One region of the Saxibacter everestensis genome, then DNA from elsewhere that is predicted to be linked to it. Evidence: riboswitches for the same ligand, from Rfam matches in the RefSeq annotation. Region 1 holds a riboswitch; the other holds the start of a gene.

What was found. Region 1 has a riboswitch for FMN ahead of LWF01_RS08590 (nicotinamide mononucleotide transporter family protein). Riboswitches for the same ligand answer to the same signal wherever they lie in the genome.
Region 2: linked by a shared signal. The riboswitch ahead of ribD (bifunctional diaminohydroxyphosphoribosylaminopyrimidine deaminase/5-amino-6-(5-phosphoribosylamino)uracil reductase RibD) and the one ahead of LWF01_RS08590 (nicotinamide mononucleotide transporter family protein) in region 1 are both predicted to bind FMN.

The regions. Positions count from the first base shown of each region.
Region 1 covers NZ_CP090958.1:1,790,240-1,797,375, forward strand. Annotated here, with positions in the region: gene LWF01_RS08565 (CaiB/BaiF CoA transferase family protein) at 1-45, opposite strand, end outside; partial or broken gene LWF01_RS08570 (SLC13 family permease) at 77-373, opposite strand; gene LWF01_RS08575 (PH domain-containing protein) at 454-915, opposite strand; gene hisG (ATP phosphoribosyltransferase) at 918-1,763, opposite strand; gene LWF01_RS08585 (phosphoribosyl-ATP diphosphatase) at 1,804-2,067, opposite strand; gene LWF01_RS08590 (nicotinamide mononucleotide transporter family protein) at 2,103-2,759, opposite strand; FMN riboswitch at 2,881-3,010, opposite strand; gene rpe (ribulose-phosphate 3-epimerase) at 3,048-3,716, opposite strand; gene LWF01_RS08600 (RsmB/NOP family class I SAM-dependent RNA methyltransferase) at 3,938-5,386, opposite strand; gene fmt (methionyl-tRNA formyltransferase) at 5,383-6,351, opposite strand; gene LWF01_RS08610 (primosomal protein N') at 6,373-7,136, opposite strand, start outside.
Region 2 covers NZ_CP090958.1:1,372,015-1,379,150, forward strand. Annotated here, with positions in the region: gene LWF01_RS06630 (redoxin domain-containing protein) at 1-475, shown strand, start outside; gene LWF01_RS06635 (HIT family protein) at 507-941, shown strand; gene ribH (6,7-dimethyl-8-ribityllumazine synthase) at 981-1,478, opposite strand; gene ribB (3,4-dihydroxy-2-butanone-4-phosphate synthase) at 1,475-2,770, opposite strand; gene LWF01_RS06650 (riboflavin synthase) at 2,767-3,381, opposite strand; gene ribD (bifunctional diaminohydroxyphosphoribosylaminopyrimidine deaminase/5-amino-6-(5-phosphoribosylamino)uracil reductase RibD) at 3,393-4,439, opposite strand; FMN riboswitch at 4,580-4,707, opposite strand; gene LWF01_RS06660 (hypothetical protein) at 4,801-4,980, opposite strand; gene LWF01_RS06665 (TetR/AcrR family transcriptional regulator) at 5,102-5,683, shown strand; gene LWF01_RS06670 (DMT family transporter) at 5,680-6,630, shown strand; gene LWF01_RS06675 (HEAT repeat domain-containing protein) at 6,779-7,136, shown strand, end outside.

The sequences.
Region 1 (7,136 bases):
GTCCTCGGCGGGGCGGGGCGCTTGGGTATCGGGCGATGATGTCATCGGTGGACCTGCTCTTTCTTCTCTTGTCGTCTTACAGCCAGCCTGGAACCACGAGGACCAGCCGCGCGATCAGCGGACCGACGGCGACAACTACGGCACTGTAGCTCAGGATCTGCTTGTAGAACCGATCGCGGTCAGTGCCCTTGGCATTGGCAAGTGCAAGTACCAGCGCCCCGTTGGTTGAGAACGGTGAAACGTCGACGATTGTCGATGAAACGGCAAGGGCCGCGATCATTCCTACGGCTCCAATCTCACCACCCAGCAGGAACGGCACTGCCAGCGGGATGGTCGCCGCGAGGATTGCGGTGGAGGAAGCGAACGCGGAGACGGGCGTCAGTCTCCTGTTCGGGAGGAGATTCGGGGACTGAAATTCCTATTGCATCGCCGAACCTAGCGCTCCGAGCCGCCTCAGCGGGGATTTCCGGCCGTCCCCAAACTGTCCACCAGCGAGCTAAGGCGTTCAGCCTCCCGCAAGCCGTATTCGCCGTCGGCGCGCTGGATCGCCATCACAGCGAGCGTCGTCCCGTCCGCCAGGTCGAGGGTGACCCAAGGGTCGCCGCTCAGGTATTCGAAACGGACCGCCACGATCTCGGCCCAGGTCAGCCTGCGCGCGCGAACCAGGTTCCGCACGTAAAGGCCGGATCCGGACGGCCGGGCCCGCACCGAGACCATCCAGAGCATGATGCCGACGAAAAGCGCCCCGAGACCGAGCAGGCTCAGTTGGTCGAACAGGTCGAATCCTTCGACACCTTCGCCCCGGAGGCCGATGCCGATCACGATGAAGCCGAGCATCACGATCACTGCCAGCGGAATCATCACGAACCTGGCTCGCCGCGGCGCGAATACGCGTAACTGTTCGCCATCCGGCATGGCTACATCCGGCAGGCGTGAATCGTGCTGACCAGGATGGCGCGCGCTCCGACGCTATAGAGCGCGTCCATCACCTTGTTGCTGTCTTCCCGGGTCACCATGGAGCGCACCGCCATCCACTGCGGATCATGCATGGCGGACACAGTCGGCGATTCGAAGCCGGGAGTCAGCTTGATTGCCTCGTCGAGCAGGTCCGTGGGAACGTCATAGTCCATCAGGACGTATCGACGCGCGACCAGCACGCTTTCCAGCCGGCGCGCCAGCACCTGCACGGCCTGGCTCGGTTCCGTGTCTTTGCGGGAGATCAGCACTCCCTCACTGTCCAGCAACGATTCGCCGAACACCTCAAGCCCGGCTGCCCGAAGGGTCGATCCGGTTTCGACCACGTCGGCAATCGCATCGGCAACTCCGAGCTGGATAGACACCTCTACCGCTCCATCCAGCTTGACCGGGGTCGCGCTCACGCCACGACGCTCCAGGTCGGCCGCCACCAGGGTCGGGTAACTGGTAGCGATCCGCAGTCCCTCCAGCTGACCGATGTCGGTGAACTTGCCGGCCGGGCCCGCGTAGTGGAACGTCGAGCTGCCAAATCCAAGCGTCGCGATCTCCTGAGCGTTCGCGCCCGAGTCGAGCAACAGGTCGCGGCCGGTGATGCCGACGTCGAGGATTCCTTCGCCGACGTAGACAGCGATATCCCGGGGACGCAGGAAAAAGAATTCAGCGTCGTTGTCCGGGTCGGCCCGGACGAGTTCCTTCGAGTCACGGCGACGGCGGTAGCCGGCTTCCTCGAGCATAGTCGCGGCGGCCTCTGACAGGGCGCCCTTGTTTGGTACCGCAATGCGGAGCATGTTGATAAAGTCCTTGGCGTCTTAAGTGGGTGGTGAGCACCTAGAGGTGGGTGTTGATGTCGTCGAGGGTCAGTCCCTTGGCGACCATCAACACCTGAAGATGGTAGAGCAGCTGCGAAATCTCCTCGGCTGTCTCCCGGTCGGACTCATACTCGGCAGCCATCCATACCTCGGCGGCTTCCTCGACAATCTTTTTGCCGATCGCATGCACTCCTGCGTCCAGTTCTGCGACGGTTTTCGACCCTGCGGGACGACTGGCGGCTTTTTCCTGGAGTTCTGCAAACAGGGAGTCGAAGGTTTTCACACCCTCCAGCCTAGTGCCTGCCGGAATCTCACGGCTCAAGGTGCTCGTAAGTCGGACGCCGAGGCGTACGGCGACGACGCAGTTTGCCGGCTCCGGCGAGCCCAGTCGCGCAGTCCGATGATCACCATGACCAGGAAGATCAGATAGACCGCGCCAGAGAAGACCAGGCCGCCGCTAACTGCCAGCGGGATGCCGACCAGATCGACGGCAAGCCAGACGAACCAGAACTCGACAATCGCCCGGCCCTGCGCGTACATCGCGACAAGGCTGCCGATGAAGATATAGGCGTCCGGGATCGGAGACCAGGACAGGTTCCAGATGTGCAGTATCGAAGCGAACAAAGCGGTGCCCGCGAGCAACGCGACAATCAGCAGCACCCGCTCCTTCCGGCTGGCCCAGCGCACGGTGACCGAACCCGATTCCGCCTTGCTCTTTCGCCACTGGGTCCACCCCCAGATCGCGGCCGCAACGATGACGACCTGCCGGGAGGCGTTTCCGCCAAGGCCTGCTGACATGCTGGCCGAGAACAACAGGATCGAACCGAGTATCTGGACCGGCCAGGACAGAATATTGCGTCGCAGCGCCAGAACCACGGTCAACAGGGCGAAGACATTGCCGAACAAGTCGGAATAGGGCACGGGCCTGCCCAACAGTTCGAAAGCCGGGGTGTTCAGCCAGCTGAATATGTCCATGGTGTTCCTCATCGGTCGCGTTCAAAACACGGTCCGGGGTACCATCAAGGATTCGGATCGACGCCAACGACGGCGCAACCTGACCCTCGGCGCGAGCGGCGGTTCGACATGCCGATCGCGTCGCGTGCATCCTCCCATCCGGACTTTAACCGTCGGTCCCGGAATTTCACCGAGTCAACCGGCACCCCGAAAGGTGCCGGGTCGCGGACTATAACCGCCGGTTCGGACTTTCACCGACCCCGGAGCACGTACTTATTGCAGGCTTACAGCTTAACGCAGGGCGGCTGTTCAGTGCCCGCCGCAGCGCGCTTGAGCCAGCTGCCGCAGCTCGTCCACGGCGGCGGCGGGTTTCTCAGCGGAGTACACTGCGGAGCCGGCCACGAAAACATTTGCTCCGGCGTCTGCCGCGCGCTCGATTGTCTTCGCCGAGACGCCACCGTCTACCTGCACCCATACGTCGAGGTTCGCCGCGGAGATTGCCGCGCGGGTTCGCTGGATCTTCGGCAGGCAGACGTCGAGGAATTGCTGACCGCCGAAGCCGGGCTCGACGGTCATGATCAGGATCATGTCGAACTCGCCGAGCAGGTCCAGGTACGGCTCGATCGGGGTCGCAGGCTTCAGCGCTATGGCGGCCCGAACACCCTTCGATCGCAGCTCCCGGGCAAGCCGAACCGGCGCCTTAGCCGCTTCAGCGTGGAAAGTCACCGATGCCGCGCCGGCTTCGGCGTAGGCCGGGGCATGCAGATCGGCATTCTCGATCATCAGGTGCGCATCCAGCGGGATCGGCGATACCTTGGCCAGACGCTCGACGATCGGCAGCCCCAGGGTCAGGTTCGGCACGAAATGATTGTCCATCACGTCGATGTGCGCGTAGTCCGCTGCTGAGATCGCTGCCAGCTCGGATTCCAGGTTCGCGAAGTCAGCGGACAGAATACTCGGATTGATTAGAATTCCCACGACACCGACTCTATCCAATGTCCGCCGACGGCGTCCCCTCGTCCCATACCGGAACATGGCCCCGTGCCGGAACGTCGTCCCCACGGGCCACGGCCGGCTGCGGTAATCCCGCCGCCTGCGGTAACGGGCCGGGCGGGAACGGCAGCGCCTGCGGCAGCAGCAGCGGACCGTACCAGCCGGCGTGCCGCAACCTGATCGCGACTGACCGGCAGCGACGACCCTCAGGCGCCGGTCTTGCGCAGCAGCGCCAGAAACATCCCGTCGGTTCCGTGCAGATGCGGCCACAGCTGGGCGAATCGCCCAGAACCTGCGCCGATGTTGGTGCCGGCAACTGTGTCAAGCGCCTGGGGCGCATCAAGCACTTCGAGGCCGGGGGTCGACTTCATCACGTCCTCGATCACCGCAATCGTCTCTGCGGCGTGCGGCGAGCAGGTCGTGTACGCCACGACTCCGCCGGGCCGGACAGCCCTGATGCCGGACTTGAGCAGTTCGCGCTGGACCGGAGCCAGTGCCGGTATGTCGGCCGGCAGACGTCGCCATCGCGCCTCGGGCCGACGACGCAGTGCGCCCAATCCCGTGCACGGCACATCGATGAGGACCCGGTCGTACTGATCCGGAAACTCAGTGCCGAAGTCGCGGCCGTCTCCGGTCAGGATTTCGTGGTCGCCGCGGTGCGGTTGCAGCGCCTGCACAACGAGCTTGGAACGGTGTTCGCTGAGCTCGACCGCGGTGAGCGTCGCGCCTCGCTGATCGCCGATCGCCGCAAGCAGTGCGCTCTTACCGCCGGGGCCGGAGCACAGGTCGAGCCAACGCCCGGTGTTCCGCGCTTCGTCGATCTCGGGCACCAGCAGAGCCTGAGCCACCAGCTGAGACCCCTCGTCCTGCACCCGGACCAGCCCGGAGCGCACGGACGGGAACGATGCTGGCTCCCGGCCGGCCGCCAGCGCGGCTACCGGAGACCATCGGCCGGGCTCGGCACCCTCGTCGAGCAGGTCCTGTACCGCTGTCAGCCCCGGCAGGGCCGTGAGCGCAGGCGTCGCCGGTACGTTGTCCGCAGCCAGCAGGGCTTCGAGCTCCTCAGCCGGACGACCGTGCGCAAGCAATGCCTGCCGGAAGGCCCGGATGATCCATTCCGGATGTGAGCTGCGCGCCGCGAATGCTGCCGCCTCAGACATGCCTTCGGTTGCCTTGGCCGGCCAGTCTTCTGCCGGAACTTCGGAAATACGCCGCAGCACCGCATTGGCGAACTTCGACGGGCCAATGCCCAGCTCCGACCTGACCAGGCCTACTGTCGAATCCACGGCGGCATGCGCGCCAACCCGCATCGCGAGCAGCTGGTGCGCGCCCAGGCGGAGCGCGTTGAGTAAGGGCGGCTGGATGTCGGCAAGCGCCCGGTCGGTGCAGCGAGCGATCACGGCATCGTAGTAGCCCTGTCCACGCAGCGTGCCGTAAGTGAGTTCGGTGGCGAAGCCCGCATCGCGGCCGCTGAGTCGACGCCGGCTCAACAGCCCGGGTAGCACCAGGTTGGCGTAGGCGTCGTCCTCGGTCACCGCCTGCAGCACCGCGTACGAGACGGCGCGCGGTGCGTCGGCGTGCCTTGTCCGCTGCGATGGCGCGGTGGCGGTGCGTTCAAGCTTCCCCGGTTGAACCGGCCTTGGTCTGGGGCTCATCGGGTCTCCTCGGTATCTGTGTCGGTGGCCAAGGCTGCATCGGTGGCCAAGCCGCCGTCGGTATCGAAAGCTTGTGCGCCGCCGCCGCGCATCCAGTCGATGGCCGTCATCCAGCCCTTACCCGGCGGGTTCACCTTGCCGAGCCGGACCGGGTGAGTGCCGGTACCGACCAGCACCTCCGAGCTGTCCGCGACGATTCGTCCCGGGACGATCGGCCCGGCATCGGACCTCACGGTCACCGGAGCGATCTTGCAGCGTTCGCCGGCGAGCAAAGTCCAGGCTCCGGGGGCCGGGGTGGTGCCCCGGATCGTCCGGTCGATCTGCTCGGCGGTGTCTTGCCAGTGAATCTGGGCGTCCGCGCTCACCACTTTGGCAGCGTGCGTCCCGCCGGCCGGCTGCTCACTGGGCGTGGCAGTTCCCGCGGCTAGCTGGGTCAGGCTCTCCAGCAGCAGCCCGGCGCCATCGACTGCGAGGCGCTCCAGTAGAGCGCCGGCGGTGTCCTGATCAGAAATCGCTGCGCGGGAAGTACCCAGCACCGGCCCGGTGTCCAGGCCTTCGTCGAGCTGGAAGACGCTGACACCTGTTTCGGAGTCTCCAGCCATAATGGCGCGCTGCACCGGGGCAGCTCCGCGCCAGCGTGGCAGCAGGGAGAAGTGCAGGTTCAACCACGGCGCGATCGCCAATGCCCGAGGACCCACGATTGCGCCATACGCGACAATCGGCACGGCATCCGGCCGGAATCCCGCAAGCGCGTCCAGAACGTCGCCTCGCAGGCGGGACGCTTCAACTACCGGAATGCCGAGTTCGATGGCGCGCGCCTTCACCGGGCTTGCGGTCAGAATCCGCTTCCGCCCGACCGGAGCATCCGGCCGAGTGAGCACCGCGACGACGTCGTGCGCGCTTTCGGCCAGGACGTTCAGTGAGGGAAGAGCCACCTCCGGGGTACCTGCAAATATCAAACGCACCGTCGTATCCTACCTACTTGCTCACAGTGAGTGGATTCCGTCGACCTGTACGTGCACGATCTCCGGGTCCTTGCGGGCGGACCGGGTCGCCACAAGATGGCGCAGCTGCCTGGTCAGCCCGGGGCCGTCCGCGTAGCTGAACCGCAGGATCAGTCGATAATCATCGTCCGGCGCCCCGGGCCGCGGCGCTCCCCCGGCAGAATGCTCGGTCGGCGCGGGCCCGAGCACATCAACCGATTCGGGCAGCTCAAGTGCCGACAACGCCTCATTGAGGGCCGTGGAAGCACCGCTGAGCGTCGCCACCCGTAGCGACGGCGGAAGGCGTAGCTCGCGGCGTTCCACAAGTTCACGCGAGGCATAGCCGGAGGGATCCCACCGAATCAGACCGCCAGCAGTCGTGGGTTCGTCAGCAGTGAGCAACACGGTTCCCCCGCGTGTGGATGGACGGACCAGCGCCGCCGCGCCGAGCCAGCGCCGCAGTGCCTGCTCCCCCGCACGCAGGCCGGGTAACGACAGCAACTGTTCCCCATCGAGCAGGACCGCGGCTGCGTAGCCCCGGTCCGCGATCGGCTCGGCGCCGACCGTGGCAACCACGATGGCCGGTCGATCGGGCACGCTGTGCAACACATGGTCTCCGCCGGAACGCACCATCGGGATTCCGGGGAATGCCCTGCCGAGTTCCTCGGTTGTCCGGTCCGCGCCGATCACAATCGAGCGAAGAGAGGTGCCTTCACATTCGGGGCAGTGAAAGTCGCCGGCCGGTTTCCCGCACCAGCCGCAACTGG
Region 2 (7,136 bases), 420 kb from region 1:
CGAGTTGCCGGGTCAATTCGGATCGTCGGTCCGGCTGTCGACGCTGTGCCGCGATGGCGATGTTCTGCTGGTGTTCTTCCCGTTCGCATTCTCCTCGGTCTGTGGAACCGAGCTGACCCGGCTGCGAGAACTGAGCGCCGGATTCGCCCGACGCGGGATGTCGTTGCTGACAGTGTCGGTGGATACTAAATTCGCGCTGAGAGCCTATGCCGAGGCAGAGAACCTCGACTTCCCGATGCTGAGCGACTTCTGGCCGCACGGTGCGGTCGCACAGCTCTACGGCGTGTTCAACCAGGAGCTCGGCCGGGCCGAACGTGGCACCTTCCTGGTTTCCAGCGATCGGCGGATCGCCGCCCGCCAGGTGGGTGACGCGGCGCAGGCGAGAGACTTCTCACAGTTCCTCGCGGACGACGCTCCTGAGGCCCACGAGGCCGCGACTGATCTCGGACAAACGAAATCCTCTGACCAGAACTGACTAGAACTGACCAGAACAAGGAAGGCCGGCTATGAGCAGCATATTCACAAAGATTATCGACGGCGAGATCCCGGCCCGGTTCGTTTGGGCGGATGACCAGGTGGTTGCCTTCCTCGACGCTGGTCCGCTCACTGACGGGCACACCCTCGTTGTGCCACGCAAGGAAGTCGATCATTGGATGGACGCCGACGATGAATTGAGCGCTCGGCTCTACACGGTGGCCAGAATCATCGCTTCCGCGCAACGGTTGGAATTCGGCAGTGAACGAGTCGGCTTGATGGTTCAGGGCTTCGAGGTTCCGCACCTTCACCTGCACGTGTGGCCGGCGAACGGCCCGGCGGACTTCAACCTGGCCAACGCCAACAAGAATCCGGATCCGAAGCAGCTGGATGACAACGCCGCCCGGCTCAGGGCGGCACTGGTTGCCGCCGGTCATGGCGAGGCTGTGCCTGACGCCGACGAGTGATACGCCGAGCAGTGCGCGGTTAGAGCCGGGCTTTCGCGGTTAGAGCCGGGCTGCCTTGAGCACGACGGCCGAACTGATCGCGGCTTCGGCGGCTTCGGCGCCCTTGTCCTCAATTGACCCCGGCAGACCGGCGCGATCAAGCGCCTGCTGCTCGTCGTCGCAGGTCAGCAGCCCGAAGCCGACCGGAATGCCGGTCCGGGTAGAAACATCGGTGAGGCCGATTGTCGCAGCCTGGCATACGTAGTCGAAGTGCGGCGTGCCGCCTCTGATGACGACGCCCAGCGCAATTATCGCGTCATAGTCGGCTCGCGCCATTCGCGAGGCGAACACCGGTAGCTCGAAGCTGCCCGGAGCCCGCAACACAGTCGGCTCGAGGTCGGCAAGTTCACAGACACGTTTGGCGCCGGCAATCAGTCCGTCCATCACCGTTGTGTGCCAGCTCGCGGCAACGATTCCGACCCGTAGCCGGGGAATAGTGGTGCCGTCGGCGAGGCGGCCTTCGTTGATTCCGATTCCCGGCGTTCCTGCATTGCTCATGGTGCGACTCCTAGCTGTGTGGTTCCCGACGAGCGTCCGGGTGCGGGCAGGTCCCCGATGTCGATGACATGCCCCATCCGGTCCCGTTTCGTGGTGAGGTAGGCGAGGTTTTCCGGCGTCGCCATCGACGGCCGCTGCAATTGCGCCGTCACTTCGATTCCGTCTTTTTCCAACGCCGCCCGTTTTCCCGGATTGTTGGAAAGCAGCCTGATCCGGGTGACGTCAAGGTCCCGAAGGATGGCCGCCGCCGCGTGATAGCTCCTGTCGTCGACCGGGAGGCCGAGATCCAGGTTTGCGTCGACGGTGTCCCGGCCGGCTTCCTGCAGAGCGTACGCCTGGAGCTTCGCGGTCAGTCCGATGCCGCGGCCCTCGTGTCCGCGAAGATAGATGAGCACACCGCGACCTGCCTCGGCGATTTCCTGCATTGCGGAGCGCAGCTGGTTTCCGCAATCGCAGCGGCTGGATCCGAAGACATCCCCGGTGAGGCATTCCGAGTGAACCCGCACCAGCGGCGCCTCATCTGAGCGTGCATCCAGGCCGAGGGTCAGCACCAGGTGTTCGTCGTCGCTGACCTCGTTGCGGTAGGCGGTCGCCATGAACCGGGGAGCATCGTCGCCCGGTGACGATTGTGCCAGCGTGCTGGGCAGAAGCACTGCCGGGCTGGCCGATAGCGGAGATTCGATCAGGTACCGATAGGCCACCAGGTCCTCAATAGAGATCATCACCAAACCGTGACTGTCGCAGAACTCGCGGGTCGCCGGTGCATCCATGATGCTCCCGTCGTCCGCGACGAGCTCGCCGATCACGCCTGCCGGACTACAGCCGGCCAACCGGGTGAGGTCGATCGCCGCCTCAGTATGCCCGCGTCTGGCAAGAACACCGTGTTCCCTGGCCCGGAGCGGGAACACGTGCCCAGGCCGGGTGAGCTGCGCGGGCGTCGTTTCGGCGGAGGCGAGCAGCCGGCATGTTCGGGCGCGGTCCGCGGCCGAGATCCCTGTTGTCACCCCGATTCGGGCGTCGACGGATACCGAGTATGCGGTTCCCTTGGCATCCTCGTTTATCGCCGTCATCGGTGGCAGCGCGAGCGCGTCAAGCCGGCTGGCCGGAAGTGGCGCGCAGAGCACGCCGGAGGTGTGCCGAACCAGAAAGGCCATGCTGGCCGCGCTGGCGTGTTCTGCGGCGAGGATCAGGTCGCCCTCGTTTTCCCGGGAGGCGTCATCGACGACAGCCACCGGTTTTCCTGCCGCGAGGGCGGCCAATGCCTCGGGAATCGTATCCAGCCTGACGTTCATGATGTGCTCCCGGCGTTCGGAATGCTGATCAGGTTTTCGACGTATTTCGCGAGCACATCGACCTCCAGGTTGACCTGGTCACCGATCTCCCGGGTGCCAAGGGTCGTTTTCGCCAGTGTCGACGGGATCAGGCCGATCGAGATCGTCTGCTGGTCAACGGAGGCGACTGTGAGCGAGGTGCCATCGACGGTGATCGAGCCCTTGCCGACGACGTAGCGGCGGAGTTCCGGCGGAAGTGAGATCCGAACCATGTCCCATTTCGGCGTGGACTCGCGAGTCAGCAGTGTGCCCACTCCGTCCACGTGCCCCTGGACGATATGGCCGCCGAATCGTCCCGACGCTGGCATGGCCCGCTCGAGATTGACCCGGTCGCCGGCCCTCAACCGCGCCAGCGCCGACCGCTGCAGGGTTTCGTTCATCACGTCGACGGCGAACTGGCTGGCCGAAAACCCGGTGACGGTGAGGCAGACGCCATTGACTGCAATAGAGTCTCCGTCCGCGGCGTCGCTGACTACCAGGGTGGAGTCGATCCGCAGTGTGGCGCTTTGTGTTTCGGGACTGACATCGATTCCGGCCACCGTGCCCAGTTCCTCGATAATTCCGGTAAACATTGCGGGCTCCTTCACTTGTCTTCCAGCGTGTAGCTGAGGCGGACATCGCCGCCGAGAATCGTTGTGTCGTCGAGCTGCCAGCGCGTGGCGTCGGCAAGGGTGTGCAGGCCGAGATCGTTGATCACGCTGGTGCCGCTGCCCAGCATCAGCGGCGCGACATAGAGGATCAGCCGGTCGACCAGACCGGCGCGCAGGAACGCCGAGCCGAGTGTGGCCCCGCCCTCCAGCAGCGCGCCTCGATGGCCGCGATCGAAGAGCACCCGGCTCAGCGATTCCAGATCAACCCGGCCGTCGTCACCCGCGCCGAACTCGGCGGTGGTGGCGATCAGGGTCGGCGCATCGTCGTTGCGAACCGGTGCGTCGGGTGGGGTCCTGCCTTGCGAGTCGACGACAACTCGCAGGGGCTGGTGGTCGAGCAGTCGGCCGGCTGCGTCGCGGGCGGTTAGCCGCGCGCCATCCAGCAAGACGCTGCCACGGCCCGCGATGACGACGTCGGCCTGGCCGCGTAAGCGGTGGACGTCAGCACGTGAACTTGCCGAGGAAATCCACTGCGATGTGCCGTCTTCGGCTGCAATCCTGCCGTCGATCGTCATCGCTGCCTTGTACGTCAGGTGCACCCGGCGACGCGCGACGGCGGTAAGCCATTCCTGGTTGGCGGCCCGCGCGGCGCGCTCGTGCATGCCCGAGGAAATGTCGATGCCGTTGCCGGCCAGGCTGGCTCCGCCGCCTTGCGCATCGGAGGTCGGGTCGGCGACCGCGTAGACGACTCGGGCGATCCCGGCCTCCAGCAGCGTCGCGGAACAGGGCGGAGTGCGGCCATGATGATTGCACGGCTCGAGCGTGACGATGGCGGTTCCGCCCCGGGCCCTGTCTCCGGCGGCGCGTAGTGCGTGAACTTCGGCATGTGGTTCGCCGGGCCGTTCGTGCCAGCCTTCGCCGACGATGTCACCGTGCGGATCAAGGATCACGGCGCCGACTCGCGGATTGGGTGCGCAACCATTGGCGCCGAGCAGGGAAAGCTCGATGGCGCGCGTCATAGCGGCTGCGTCGGTTGTCACCGCTGGTCCCTCGCAATCGATAAGTCGATGGAGTGAACCGGGGTGAGGAATGCCGTTGCGTGTCTGCCGTCGTCGATGAATAGGGAGACGTCACCCCTGACATAGGGGACCGGTCACCTATCCACTTCCGCCGTTTCGCACGCGTGCTGCCTCCCATCCGGACTTTAACCGTCGGTCTCGGAGTTTCACCGAGTCAACCGGCCACCGAAATGGCCGGGTCGCGGACTATCACCGCCGGTTCGGACTTTCACCGACCCCGGAGCACGTTCTTACTGGATGAGGGTAACTCCGGGCAGAACACAAGCACAAACTGAGAGTGCTGCGGTGAAGGGCTGGTGCTCGGTCTGCTCGCAGACTCGGCTCAGGCTGCTGACTGCTTTACCGCCAGCACCGGGTAATCGCTTTCGATATCCGCGCCGGCCCATCCGCAATCTTCGGCCAGACACTGGGCGACGTTGACCAGTTCGTCGGTATCGGGCCAGCGGGCCAGGCCGATGTAGACGACATCAGTTCCGCACTCTGGGCAATAGTTGATCTCCATGACGGCAGATTACGACCAGGCACTGACATCCGGCGCCACGACACTCCGGCACGGTCCCGATCGCTTGAGCGCGGCTGGGTAGACTGATCTACCTAATCGATGAAAGGCGCGGGTGGCAACTGTGGGAACTGAGCAGAAACGTGCAGCATCGGCGCGTTCGCGGTTGCTGGATGCGGCGGCGCGCAGGTTCTACGCCGACGGTGTGGGGGCGACGGGCATCGATGCGATCACGGCCGAGGCCGGTGTTGCGAAAATGAGCCTGTACAACAATTTCGCCTCGAAGTCAGAATTGGTTCTGGCGTATATCGGGGCACGGCACCAGGAATGGCTTGAGCTCTACCGCGCCAGGCTTGCCGATGCGTCGACCTCGGGGGAGCGGGTGCTGGCGGTGTTTGACGCCTACATCGATCACGCCTCGACCGCCTATGAGCACGGGTTCCGTGGATGCGGCCTGCTGAACGCCGCGGCGGAGTTCCCGGTTGGCGACCCGGCGCGCGAGGCGGTGCGAGGGCAGAAGGAGCAGGTTGAGCAAATCCTGACATCGCACCTCGCCGAGCTGACCGATACAGACCGGGCGAGAGAACTGGCGGAGCACTTCTGCTTCCTGCTGGAGGGCGCGATGGCGCGCGCGGGGCTCGAAGGTGACCCGTCGCGATTGATCCGTGCCCGCTCGATCGCCTCCGGCATGGTGGATGCGCTGTGAACCAGGGCAGGCTCGCGGGCGTGGCCGCGATCCTGACCACATCGTTCCTTTGGGGCACGACGGGCACGGCGGCGACGTTCGCTCCCGATGCAGGCCCGTTGGCCATCGGCGCGGCCGCGCTCGGCATCGGGGGACTGTTGCAGGCGGCTATTGCCATTCCCGCGCTGCGGGGCTCATGGTCGATACTTCGGACCAACGCGGCTATGGTCGCTGCTGGCGCCGTGGCGGTCGCCATCTATCCGTTGGCGTTCTACAGCTCGATGCATCTGGGCGGTGTGGCGATCGGCACTGTGGTCTCGCTCGCCTCGGCCCCGCTGGCGTCTGGGGTACTTGAGCGGGTGTTGGAGCGCAGGGCATTGAGTCGCTGGTGGATGCTGGCAACGGTGCTCGGAGTGACCGGCGGCCTGCTGCTGTGCTTGTCGAGGCTGAGCCAGCTACCGTCCTCGGCATTGGCGACGGGCGCAAGCATAGTGCTGGGGCTGTTGGCGGGTGGCACCTATGCCGCGTACTCCTGGGTGGTGCACCGGCTTATGCAGAACGGCGCTGGCCGAGCCGCATCGATGGGCGCGGTCTTCGGCACTGGTGGCGCTCTGCTGGTTCCGGTTCTGCTGATCACGGGTGCACCGCTGGTAGCCTCGGCCGAGTCATTCGTGGTCGCGTCCTATATGGCTCTGATACCGATGTTCCTTGGGTACTTCCTCTTCGGGTACGGCCTGAGCCGGGTGAAACCCAGCACCGCGACCACCCTCACGCTGAGCGAGCCTGCCGTGGCCGCCATCCTCGCAGTTGTCGTGGTCGGCGAACGCCTGACTGCCGCAGGATGGGTCGGGCTCGGTGTCATCTCAGCCGCCCTCGTCGTCCTGGTACTCGCGCCGACGAACATTCCGCAGGCCGAAAGCGATGGTGTTCGAGGAGCTCGCCGCTCCGGTGGAGTCATCCGCACTTGACCTTGACACTGTGACAAGGTTTTGAATCTAAGGCGGAGGTGGTCCAGAAGTGATCCAGAAACATGACAACCAGATCGCGTCGCGATTGAAGACTGCGCTAGAAGCAGGGGACCCGTCGGCCCGACTTCAAGCTGCACTGACTGCCGGCATGCATCCCGCGCCCAAGTACGTCGATGTCCTGGTGGAGCAGTGCGGGGTAGAGCCGGACTTCTACGTGCGCGACATGCTGACCTGGGCGCTTACGCGGCACGATGCAGATTCAGCCGTGGATCGGCTGCTGATCGAGCTCAAGTCGGAAACGGCGCAGGCCCGGAGTCAGGCGCTCCACACGCTGTCGAAGATCGGTGACCGGCGGGTGTGGTCCGCGATCACAACGGACCTGCTGCAGGATGAGAACGACGAGGTCGCCCGCGCTGCGTGGCGTACCGCGGCCGGACTCGTCCCTGCGGGGCGTGAAGCTGAACTCGCTGAGACATTGTCGACCCAGTTCAACCGGGGGGACCGCG